One region of the Rhizobium sp. BK176 genome, then DNA from elsewhere that is predicted to be linked to it. Evidence: predicted binding sites of a transcription regulator. Region 1 holds the regulator's gene; each other region holds the start of a gene.
What was found. Region 1 encodes PhoB, which activates phosphate uptake and scavenging genes when phosphate is short. Its sites were predicted from a motif close to TGTCATNNANCTGTCAT; they were not measured.

Region 1 (4,182 bases):
AGATCGACCTCAACGTGGACGAAAAGAACCGCAAGGTGAACGACAAGCAGGTCGGCTGGATGAACCAGCTTGCCGCCGATGGCACCCTGCACAAGAAGTTCAACACCGGTCTCTTCGTCAACGGCAACTCCAGCCGTCCGGAGGCTGCGGGACTCGGCGTTGCGCTGATCGGTTCGCTCTACCTGATGTTGATCGTGCTCGCCCTCTCACTGCCGATCGGTGTCGCAGCTTCGATCTATCTCGAAGAGTTTGCGCCGAAGAACAAGCTGACCGACCTGATCGAGGTCAACATCAACAATCTCGCGGCTGTTCCCTCGATCGTCTACGGCCTGCTCGGTCTTGCCGTCTTCATCAACTTCGCAGGCCTGCCGCGTTCCGCGTCGCTGGTCGGCGGTCTGGTGCTGTCGCTGATGACCCTGCCGACGATCATCATCGCGACGCGCGCAGCGCTCCGCGCCGTGCCGCCGTCAATCCGCGCGGCTGCCCTTGGTCTCGGTGCCTCGAAGATGCAAATGGTGTTCCACCACGTCCTGCCGCTCGCGATGCCAGGCATCCTGACCGGCACGATCATTGGCCTGGCACATGCACTCGGCGAGACGGCTCCGCTGCTCTTGATCGGGATGGTCGCCTTCGTCGCCAACGCACCGGCAACGCCGATGGAGCCTTCGACAGCCCTGCCGGTCCAGGTCTACATGTGGGCCAACGAAGCCGAGCGTGCCTTCGTCGAGCGCACATCGGGTGCCATCATCGTCCTGCTCCTGTTCCTGGTCGTCATGAACTTCGGAGCCATTCTCTTGCGTCGTCGCTTTGAGCGCCGCTGGTAAACGGAGTAGACATTATGAACATGTTGACGGAAGCAGCAGTTGAGAAGGCGCTGGATCAGAAGATGAATACCGTTCCCTATAAGATGATCGGCCAGGACGTCTCGGTTTACTACGGCGAAAAGCGTGCGCTTTTCGATGTGAAGCTGAACATTCGCGAAAACACGGTGACAGCATTGATCGGCCCGTCCGGTTGCGGCAAGTCCACCTTCCTGCGCAGCCTGAACCGGATGAACGACACGATCGATGGTTGCCGCGTTACCGGCAAGATCACGCTCGATGGTGACGATATCTACGATCCGGATATCGATGTCGTGGAGCTCCGCGCTCGCGTCGGCATGGTGTTCCAGAAGCCGAACCCGTTCCCGAAGACGATCTATGAGAACGTCGCCTACGGCCCGCGCATCCATGGTCTTGCCAAGTCGAAGGCCGACATGGACCAGATCGTCGAGGTCAGCCTGCAGCGCGCCGGTCTGTGGAACGAGGTGAAAGATCGCGTTCATGAAGCCGGCACCGGCCTTTCCGGTGGTCAGCAGCAGCGTCTCTGCATCGCCCGCGCCGTTGCCGTCAGCCCGGAAGTGATCCTGATGGACGAGCCATGCTCGGCTCTCGATCCGATCGCCACGGCAAAGGTCGAGGAATTGATCCACGAGCTTCGCGAAAATTACACGATCGTCATCGTGACGCACTCGATGCAGCAGGCCGCCCGCGTTTCGCAGCGCACGGCCATGTTCCACCTCGGCAATCTCGTCGAGGAGAACGACACCGACAAGATGTTCACCAACCCGGACGACCCGCGCACCCAGGACTACATCATGGGTCGCTTCGGTTGATCGCCGACGACGGTAACACTCACGACATTCAAGGATGATCCCTATGGCATCGACACATATCTTTTCTGCGTATGACGATGATTTGAAGTTTCTGACGCGCCGTATCTCGGAAATGGGCGGCCTGGCCGAGCAGATGGTTTCGGATGCGGTTCGCGCCCTTGTCAACGGCGACACGGCCCTGGCCCAGAAGGTCATCTCCGACGACGTGATCCTCGATCACGCCGAACGCGAGGTTGGTGACAAGGCGATCGTTACCATCGCCCGTCGCCAGCCCATGGCCGCCGACCTTCGCGAGATCATGGGTTCGATCCGCATCGCCGCTGACCTTGAGCGCGTCGGCGATCTTGGCAAGAACACCGCCAAGCGCGTTATCGCCGTGCAGAGCGCCGGCGTCCCGCGCAAGCTTGCCCGCGGCCTTGAGCACCTCTCCGAACTGGCGCTCGTCCAGCTCAAGGAAGTCCTCGATGTCTATACGAGCCGCGCTGCCGACAAGGCAAAGTCGATCCGTGAGCGCGACGAGGAAATCGACGCGATGTACACCTCGCTGTTCCGCGAGATGCTCACCTACATGATGGAAGATCCGCGCAACATCACCAGCTGCACACATCTTCTGTTCTGCGCCAAGAACATCGAGCGTATCGGCGACCACGCCACCAACATTGCCGAGACAATCTACTACATGGCCACCGGTGCTCAGCCGGAAGGCGAACGTCCGAAGGACGATACCGCCAACACCGTCGGCGCTGTCACCGAATAATCCTTCCGCGACCGCGCCCCCAGGAGACCGAAACGAATGATTCCAAAAGTAGCAGTCGTTGAAGACGAGGAAGCACTGAGCGTGCTTCTCCGTTATAACCTTGAGGCTGAAGGTTTCGAGGTCGATACCATCCTGCGCGGCGACGAGGCCGAGATCCGGTTGCAGGAACGGACCCCGGACATCCTGATCCTCGATTGGATGCTGCCTGGCGTATCCGGCATCGAACTCTGCCGCCGCCTGCGTATGCGGCCGGAGACCGAGCGCCTGCCGATCATCATGCTGACGGCCCGCGGCGAGGAAAGCGAACGCGTTCGCGGCCTCTCCACCGGTGCCGACGATTACGTCGTCAAGCCGTTTTCGACGCCGGAGCTCGTTGCTCGCGTCAAGGCGATGCTTCGCCGCGCCAAACCGGAAGTGCTCTCCACGCTCCTGAAGTGCGGCGATATCGAGCTCGACCGCGAGACGCATCGCGTTCATCGCAAGAGCCGCGAAGTTCGCCTTGGTCCGACCGAGTTCCGGCTCCTCGAATTCCTCATGGCGTCCCCTGGCCGCGTCTTCTCGCGCTCGCAATTGCTCGATGGCGTCTGGGGTCATGACATCTATGTCGACGAACGCACCGTCGACGTCCATGTTGGTCGTCTGCGCAAGGCGCTGAACTTCTCCAACATGCAGGACGTCATCCGCACCGTTCGCGGCGCCGGATATTCAATGGAAGCCTAGGCTTTCCCCGGAAAGCCTGCGCGACTTTCATAAAATTTCACAAATGAAAAACGGGCCCGCGAGGGCCCGTTTTCTTTGGTCCTTATCCGGCTTCCGGGTCAAGCGACCCGGTTGGCGGCCTTACGGCGCTCGTTTACCGGCTGATAGGCCATGCGTTGATGGTACGTGCAATATGGGGAGTTGTCCGGGGACTCGCAGCCGCAGAAGTGGAAGTCGTCCTTCAGCGGATCGCCGACCGGCCACTTGCAGGTGCGTTCGGTCAGCTCCGTCAGGCCCAGGCGACGCGAAATCGGAACGACCACGTTTGCGGCCGGACGATAACGGACTTCCTCGATCGCATCGATCTCGATTTCTTCCTTGAGCATCGTCGCGCCCTGCTGGCGAGTGACGGTGCGCGTGGCGACGCGAGATGCATAGTTCGGAGCGCGCGGTGCGGATGTCGTGCGCTTGGGTGTCCGGACGGTCGTCGTCGAGCCTCCGGCCTTGGCACGGCCGGGCAAACTCAAACGGTGGACTTTGCCGATGACGGCATTACGGCTTACACCGCCAAGTTGTGCTGCAATCTGGCTGGCGCTCAGGCCTTCGGACCAAAGCTTCTTCAGTTTTTCAACGCGCTCGTCTGTCCAGTTCATGCCCCTGTCTCCGCCTTATTAGCGTTGGTGTAGGCAGAATCCTTCACCGTTGCCCCGGACGTATCCGAGGCAAGAAACGCTTGCTCGATTTTGGTGACTAGTTCCGCCGCATGCAGTCTAGTAATTGAGTTTTAACCTAGTGTGAGGCTGACTCCGTGACAAGAGTCGGTTGAATCCCGGCGAATCGAATTTGGAGTTTTCCCCAACTTGCTGGACGGCAGAGTCATTTCTGCAACATTAGTTGTTGATAGGTCGGACGCCTCGGGATGGCAGCTTGACGCATGCAGCAAAAGCTCAGTTTTGTTGACATTGCAGTGCGAAAAGTAAATAGTGCTGCTCGCCGCCGAAAGGCGGCATTTTTAATTTTCAGGCCCGCCTTCCTTAGCCGGAGTCCGGCCGCTGATGATCAATGACAGGAG
Region 2 (4,182 bases), on a different contig from region 1:
CCGATGCCCGAGCTATCGTCAACAGCAACGTCGACCTTGCCGTCATAGGCAGCGAGAAGGTTGTTCTCGTGGCCGCCGTTGAACTGCGTCGAAGCGAAGTACTTGTCGTTCGGAACGCCGGTGTCCTTCGGGATCTGCGTCAGCGGGATCAGGTAACCAGACGTGGAGTCCGGATCGGCGTAGCCGAGCTTCTTGCCCTTGGCGTCCTTGATGTCCTTGATGCCGGCCGACTTCAGAGCGAGACCGATCGAGTAGTAGCCGGTCGAGCCGTCTTCCTGCTGCGTCGTCAGGATCGGGGTTACAGCCTTCGGATCCTTGATGTGGACGGCTGCGTAACCGGAAGCACCGAGTTCTGCGAAGTCGAGCGTGCCGCCGAGGAGACCCTGGATAACGCCGTCATAGTCGGCAGCCGGGAAGAGCGAAACCTTCTCGAAGCCGAACTCCTGCTTCAGGTGGTCGGCAAGGCAGGCGTAGTTGCGAAGACGGTCGGCTTCGTTTTCGCCGCCGAGGATACCGACGCGGAATTCCTTGAGGTCGGCAGCATGCGAAACGCCAGCGAGCGCAAACAGCGCCGTGGCGGCAAAAAGTGCTTTCTTCAACATGGTTCTCTCCTGATTGACCGGGGTCTCCGGCAATTCTGTTTAAGAAGAAGTGTGCCCATAACGCAGGCTTACGATCGAGGCCGCCCCTCTCAGAGACCGGCCAGCGCCAGCGGTTGCAAGCCGGCGGATTGTTGCGCGGCTGCGGCCGCGGGAATGTTGATCGAGGTCGACGTCATCGTTTCGTCGATGCCGGCGCCGTTCTTGTCGGTGCCGTAGATCTGCTTGACGGCTTCCGCCGTCAGTTCGGACGGCTTGCCATCGAAGACGACGCGACCGGCCGACATGCCGACGATGCGCTCGCAGTAATTGCGCGCGGTGTCGAGCGTATGCAGGTTGGTGACGACGGTGATGCCTTCACGCTCGTTGATGTCGCGGAGTGCATCCATGACGATCTTGGCGTTCAGCGGATCGAGCGAGGCGATCGGCTCATCGGCGAGCAGCATCTTCGGGTTCTGCATCAGGGCGCGGGCAATGGCGACGCGCTGCTGCTGGCCACCCGACAAGGTGCCGGCCATCTGCAGCGCCGTCTGCTCGATGCCAAGACGCTCGAGGGCGGCAATGGCGTGAATGCGCTCTTCGCGGCTGAAGACGCCGAGCAGGCTCATTGTCGTCGAGCGGTGGTTGAGGCGGCCGAGCATGACGTTCGTCAGCACGTCGAGACGCGGCACGAGATTGAACTGCTGGAAGATCATCGCACAGTCGCGCTGCCAATTGCGCAGTGCATGGCCACGCAGACGCGAGACTTCGACGCCTGCGAAATGGATCGAGCCTGACGTCGGCTCCTGCAGGCGGTTGATCATACGCAGCAGCGTGGACTTGCCCGCGCCCGAGCGGCCGATGATGCCGACCATCTGTCCCTGAGGAATATCGAGCGTCACGGAATCGACGGCAGTCTTGGTTCCGAAACGGCGGGTGACATTCTTCAGTTCGAACATCATGCTCTTCCTCATAGTCCAGGTGCGATATGGGGCAGTGCATTAGTCCCGGTTCATGAAGCTCCAATGTCAGTTTTGTGTAAGGACTGTCATAATCGAGGCTTTGGTGGATAACGAAACCCGCCGGCTTGCCTGCAGACAAGGGCCTGCTGGTCGGCGTCTCGCCTCGCGATTTCAACCCCCGGCCTGTCGCCGTTGACGGTTGACCGGACCGCCAGTCGATGGCAGGCAATCCGGGACCCGACGATAGTGGAGCAAAGCGATGGATCAGACACTCTTCAAAAGCCTGTGCAAAGGCGGCAAGTTCAAAGAGGCACTCGCTCTCGCCACCCGCGGACACGAGGACGAGAAGTTCACGCCCAGCCGCTTCTCGATGGACAAGAAGACCGGACTGCCGATCTTCTACCGCGGCAACAAGCGCGTCGAGCCCGATGAGAACGGTGAATGGCAGCTGGCGAAGAACCCGTGGGCGTGAGGGCCGAAGCCAACAGTTGATCGCGGCAAGTTACGCGCCGGCAGCCCCTACCGGAAACCGCACCGCCGCGGCCGGACCAGCCTGAGTCAACCGTTCACCGGGTACCTTTGCCACGCAACGACAGGCGGCCGCGCTCGGCAAGCTCATCCGCGCGCTCGTTGCCGGCAAGGCCCGAATGGCCCTTGCACCAGGCGATGGTCAGCAGGCGATTGCGAGACAGCTGGCCGTCGATCGCTTTCCAGAGATCCGGATTTGCGATGGTTCGGCTCCGGGCCTTCGCGTTGGCACTTATCTTCTTCCAGCCGTTGTTCTTCCAGATGTGGCGCCACTGATTGCAGCCTTTGACGGCGTAAGCCGAGTCGGACCATACGACAGCAGCTTCCTCCGTGGCGTTGGCGTTGATCCAGGTCACGGCTTCGAGCAGCGCGATCAGTTCCGTCGTATTGTTGGCGGTATCCTTGACGCCGCCAAAACCGCAGGCGACTTCCGCATCGTCGCGATGGACCACGAACGCCCAGCCACCCTCGCTTGAAACAGGTTCGTAGCAACCGTCCGCGAAGACGTAGAGTTCTTGCCCGGCAGCGACATTTTCAGGGAGGAGGACAGTGTCGGGGTGGTCGGTCATTTGCGCCTTGTGGATATCCATCCGCGAAGGACGGATCGCGGAGGCTCGGTCTTACGCCGAGCCGTCCGGAAAGCCAGACCTATTCGGCAGCAGCCAGAAACACCGCGTTCTCTGACGAAGATGCAAGGGCGCGAACCCTGGCTTCCGTCCTGGCGATCAGCCGATAGAACTCGTCTGTCGCTTCGACATCGAGCTGGATGACGGCATTTACGTCGTCCGGGGTATCGCAGACGCAGGCGACCGCCGATATCGGACAGATGCCACCCGGATACCGCTTGCCGGTTCCCGTGTAGGCGCGACGACCCCACTGTTCCGAATAGACCGTTTCCTCACGCTCAAGCTGCAGGATCGTGCCCTTGCAGGCCGTCACGATCGCAGCCTTGCCGTAAGCGAACCAATGATAGTTCAGCTTGCGCAGAATATATTTGCCAGTGATATCTTCGCCGGCCAATTCCGCCGGATCTTCAATCATTCTGATCATGATGACTTCCTCAAGATCAGCCTAATATCCATGAAGTACGTTTATCAGACAAGTCGGAAAAGGTTAGCTTTTGTAAAGACTTAGTCACAATGTATTTCCGATTCTTACAGGAATTGGCATTCGCGCAAGCTCATCCACGGCCAAACGGGTGGTATCCTTGCGGCAAACAGGGGTCGCCTCCGGCTCTTCCCTAGCAGAGACAGACGCGACTATTGTGACAACGGGGTGCGCCGATGCTTCGTCGGCTGCAAGTTTTAGCGCCCGGGCGAGCCGCGAATAGCGGTGATCGGCCGGCCGCTTTTGGGCGGCCAAGCTCCGGGGCGCCCGATCATGCTTCGTAGCGGGCGAGGAAATCTTCGGCGCTCAGCGCGCGGAAATCGGCCAGGGCAACGCGCAGGCGATCGTGCTCCCAGTCCCACCAGGCGAGCTTGTCCATCCGTTCGCCGACCTCTTTCGGGAAGCGTTCGCGGATCAGCTTGGCCGGGACGCCGCCGACGATGGTGTAGGGCGCGACATCCTTGGAGACGACGGCACCGGCGCCAATGACGGCGCCATTGCCGACCGTGACGCCGGGCAGGACGGTGGCGCCGTGACCGATCCAGACGTCGTGGCCAATGACGACGCGGTTAGAGCGGCGCCATTCGAAGAAGTCGGTCTCCATATCGGCATCCGGCCAATAATCGGCGGCGCGATAGGTGAAATGGTGCAGCGTCGCGCGCCAGGTCGGGTGGTTGGTGGCATTAATGCGCACCGATGCTGCGATGTTGACGAACTTACCGATCGTCGCGCACCAGATGGCGCCGTCCTGCATGACATAGGAATAGTCGCCGAACTCGACCTCCTCGATGCGGCAACGCTCCGAGACCTCCGTGAAGCGGCCGAAGGTGGCGTTCTTCACGGATGCCGATTCATGGAAATAAGGCTCGAGGCCAATCTTGCGGCTCATGCTGCGATTGCCTTTCGCGGCGAGAACTTCTGGACGTCGAGAATGCGGTCGGCGACGGCTTCGCGCACTTCCTCATCGTGGAAGATGCCGAGCAGGGCGACGCCCGCCTTCTTCTTCT
Region 3 (4,182 bases), on a different contig from region 1:
CCAGTGACGTAGCCTTCTTTCCATCGAGCGCGTCTCATGCCCTTGATGGCGGCTAGGGGGTTCAGCCGTGAGGCCCGGCTCTCGGTTGGCAGCGCCACGTCGACGCCGAAGTCGAGCGAATGCCCGATCGTGCCGAAGAACCCGTATAGTTCGGCATCCGGGAAACGGACGAGCGTCAGCGCAGCGGATTCAGCCACGTCCCTGATGTCGTCGGCCTTGGCTCCCATTTCCCTCACGGCGGTTGCGAAGGCGGTGGCGTAACGAAGGATCGCGTCGTGGAGTTTAGCGAGCCTCGGCTCGTCTGCGAGTTCCGATCGACGCGATGGGGTATCTGACGCCAGCAGTGGCTCGCCATCGTGATACCCGGTCACCGTCCCATGGTGCGCGCGGCAGGTGTCCTCGAAAATGTCGACGGCCGATAGAACCGCTTCCGCCCTCCATCGCTGAGACCCGCAGTCAGAGAGCAGTCCTTCCATGTCGAGGCCGGCAGCGCGCCTCTGTCCGCCTAGTTCCCTGAGCGCGAGGTAGAGACCTTTGATCTTCGGCTTCCGCCGAACCTGCCCAAGCGAGAGTTCTAGGGCCTCCTGAATCTGGCCGGCCCAACCGACATCCACGACCGCCACATTGGCGTCGGCGAGAAAGCCTGACTTTTCGAGGTATTCGTGGAGTCCTGCAACCGCTCTTTTGTTCAGGCTCTCCATCCGCGCGCGCACCCAACTGTCCGCGACGAGGGCGTGGAAACGGGGGTCGGTGCGATAATCTACGTTTTCCGCCAATGACGAGAACCCGTGGTGCCGAACCAGCTCCTCCAGCTCGGACGCTGGCGACGACAGTGGTGTCAGCAACGTGCCGAGCCGGTCGTCTCCGCCGTTCCATTGCGCAAGGTAGGCTTCGCGCATGCCGTATGATCGGCTCGAAGCTGACATGAGAGATTTGCGCGACACATGGAGATAACCCGACTTCGGCGATGTCGGAGCAGCAAGCAGGTCGTAGAGGCGCATCGGAATGTATCCGTCGCGCGCCATGAACCAAACCCTGTCCTGGCCCTTCGTTTTCTCGACAACCGACAGCGCGAAATGGCAAAGGATTGGCCCAATGTCGCCAGCTAGACGATCCCAGAGACTGTCGCTAGACAGGACCGATAGCGCCCTGCGGTGAATAGCCGTGCCAATCGGTTCCGATGAGGCCCGTCGTTGGTCCGTAGGCCGGTCGTAGGAAGCCGATATCGCCATTCTGAAGTCCTGAATTTATTGCCAGTAAAAGCGTATTGTTGAACTCGCCGGAGTGTCAACGTGGTCGGCGAGTTCTTTATTTTTAAGTACGGCGGAGGATCAGCGCGGCGATCTTCTTGGAATATCGGACGCTGAATTTTTCGACTGGCAACAACGCCGTTGCGCAGACAAGGCAGATCGCCGCTGTCGAAACGATGTTGATCGCCATTTGCGCCGGAACGGCAAGTCCAGTTGTCGGGAGCCAGACGAACAGATAGGACGACCACGAGCAGATGACGAAGATGTGGAACAGATAAAGCGGGAACGACACTCTGCCGAGGAAGGAAGAGAGGCGGTTCGAGAAGAAGCTGCGCAGGTACCTCGAGAACGTGACAGCGAAGACCAACGACGTCGCAAGGAGCGCGAGCGCGCCAAAATCCTCGTTTCCGGGTCTGGCGAAGGTCATGACAACCCCGATCGAGTAGAAGGTCAGCAAGGCAAGAAGCTCGACAACCCATTTCCAATCGGCCCGGATAGCGATCGAATAACGTGCCTCCGCCGCCAGATACCCACCGAAGAAGCAGGCGTAGATCGGGGCGACCTTGATGCAGACGAGGAAAGCTGCGACCGCGATGATCCATTGGCCCCGACCGTGCGATCTAAACACCGCCAGGTATCCGTAAACGATCATCGATCCGAGGAATTCATACGAGATCGTCCAGAGCGAAGAGTTGTAGCTTTCCCGCGAGTAGTAATAGAAAAACGAGTTGAACAGCGAGAATTTCACGAAGTCGTACCCCGAAGCCGGGAACGTGTAGAATGTCCCGAGCCAATCTCCCGACACACCGGTCTCCCTGCTGACGTCGGCGCTGATCAGCAAGCCCGCCTTCAGGAGCAGGTAGCCGATGAAGGTCGTGACGAGAATCGGGATCGCCAGCCGGAAGTACCTCGACGTAGCTGCCATCTGCAGGTCTCTGCGCGCAGGGTCGAGATTGGCGTGGCTGAGCGCATATCCGGAGATCACGAAGAAGACGAAAACAGCGAACTGTCCGTCCATCAGGAGTTTGATCGAGTCGGGAGCAAGCCATGGCTGATCTTTCGCGAGGAAGCGGTAGACCAAGTGATAGACGAAAACGAGGATGGCACCCCAGCCACGCAGCCCGTCAAGAAACCCAAGTCGCTCTGTTTTGCCCGTGTCGGCCATCGAAGTCCCGCCCGTGATAATTCAGTACGAGGCTGGTGCAACTGGAACTCAAAAACAAGACCCCAAAGAGCGTTGACTGGCTGTCGGAATGGGCGACAATTTCAAGACAACATCGTTCGCCGGAATATTTTAATGAATAGAAAATCAGCGGATTGCGCCTTCCGAAAGGTCGGAGCCGAGCTTGCCGTTATTGCCTGCGTCACCATGGCCTTCTTCCTGTGCGAAAAGCTCTTCGTCCTCTTCTATTTCAAGTATCCTGGCGCTGGCATCTATCGGTTCTGGGCAATCGTCGCTTCGCCGCTTCCGGTCATCGCGGCCTACGCGATCTTTCGCCTTTTCCTATCCAGGTATGCCTCCGCCGCCGTGACGGTTGCCGCTACATGTGTTCTGTCCTATGCCAACCACGTAAAATTCGGACTGACGGGCGATCCGCTCTCGTTTACCGACATTTCGGGGACGGCGAACATCTCGATCGTCTCTCACTACACGAACGTCTATCAAATCGTCGCGGCCATGGGTGTTTTCGCAATTGGAAGTGTCCTATTTCACCGCTACGAATACCCAGGGCTTCGCGGCAGGCTTTCACGCAGGCGTATTCCGATCGCGGCGCTGTCTCTCGTTTTCCTGGCAGGTGTCGCCAGCGGCCGTTCCGTCGTGGACGACCTTTCGACCTTTGGCTCTGATGTTTTCGCCGAGCTCGGGATGGCCTACCTGTCCTACGACTGGCCCGAAAACGTGAAGTTGAACGGCCTCGGCATTCACCTGATCCAGACCAGCGTTCGTCATATGCCGGAGGAGCCGACCGCGGCTGAGACAATCGAGTTCAACAGCCTCGTCAAACCTGCCAGGACTGATTTCCAGCGTCCGAAGACGGTGATCATGATCCTTTGCGAGGCTTGCTGGAACGACGACCGTCACTTTAAAGACGTGTTCTCCCCACTGACCGACAGAGGTCTCGTGCCTCTACGCGGGGTTTCGCCTGCCTATGGCGGCGGCACCGTGAATGCCGCCTTCGAAATGACGACGGGACTGCCTGCGAACGGCGAGGCGCTGACCGGCATCATCTACCAGGAATACGCGCCCGTAATCTCGGACACGGCCCACGTCTTGCCTCGCTACCTCGACAAGGAGGGGTACCGCACAGTCGCCATGCACAACCACACCAAACGCTTCTGGAACCGCGATATCGTTGCTCCTAAGTTCGGATATGACGAATTTCTAGGGATTGAGGACATGACGCCGACCCCGCCATCGGGTTGGGCAGACGACGAGTATCTCTATGACGCGGCGCTCAAGGAGATGGACGAGTTTCCAAGGACACCCTTGTTCATGCATCTGACGACGGTCTATACGCACGGCAGTTATGAGAGGCGCGGCGACCTCGGAGAATCCGAATACGCAGAAAGGTTGCGCCTTTCGATTTCCCGGATGGCCGAGTTCGTCGATCAGGTCTATCGCAGGGACCCGAATGCAGTCCTGTTGGTGTACGGAGATCACAAGCCGCAGCTGACCTCGTTCTTCGTCAGGGAGGGCGTGCTGCCGATCAGCGTGTTCGAGACGGTCGGCAAGGATGACACCAGCTTCGCCTTCGAACCCGGATACCCGCAGGCGTTGGTCGGCGACATGCCCATCTACGTGAAAAGCAGCGATAGCCAGAAATTGTCGGACTTCATCACGCAGGCAAACGGCACTCCGTTTTTCTGTGTTTCCAAATTCTTCGACAGGACGTTCCTGAAGTCGTCAGCACCCGTCTACCGCTTTTCTGGC

Region 2: phnC (phosphonate ABC transporter ATP-binding protein) is a predicted target of PhoB. The motif match lies at 1,593-1,609, and genes of this name have one in related genera.
Region 3: FHT76_RS08005 (LTA synthase family protein) is a predicted target of PhoB. The motif match lies at 2,508-2,524, and genes of this name have one in related genera.

The regions. Positions count from the first base shown of each region.
Region 1 is NZ_JANUBV010000004.1:246,423-250,604, forward strand. It holds gene pstA (phosphate ABC transporter permease PstA) at 1-824, shown strand, start outside; gene pstB (phosphate ABC transporter ATP-binding protein PstB) at 839-1,654, shown strand; gene phoU (phosphate signaling complex protein PhoU) at 1,698-2,411, shown strand; gene phoB (phosphate regulon transcriptional regulator PhoB) at 2,448-3,131, shown strand; gene FHT76_RS16620 (GcrA family cell cycle regulator) at 3,230-3,763, opposite strand.
Region 2 is NZ_JANUBV010000008.1:266,640-270,821, reverse strand. It holds gene phnD (phosphonate ABC transporter substrate-binding protein) at 1-602, opposite strand, end outside; gene phnC (phosphonate ABC transporter ATP-binding protein) at 692-1,537, opposite strand; gene FHT76_RS23725 (hypothetical protein) at 1,800-2,012, shown strand; gene FHT76_RS23720 (ribonuclease H) at 2,107-2,637, opposite strand; gene FHT76_RS23715 (hypothetical protein) at 2,717-3,118, opposite strand; gene FHT76_RS23710 (DapH/DapD/GlmU-related protein) at 3,447-4,064, opposite strand; gene phnL (phosphonate C-P lyase system protein PhnL) at 4,061-4,182, opposite strand, start outside.
Region 3 is NZ_JANUBV010000001.1:1,465,640-1,469,821, forward strand. It holds gene FHT76_RS07995 (hypothetical protein) at 1-1,232, opposite strand, end outside; gene FHT76_RS08000 (acyltransferase) at 1,315-2,415, opposite strand; gene FHT76_RS08005 (LTA synthase family protein) at 2,548-4,182, shown strand, end outside.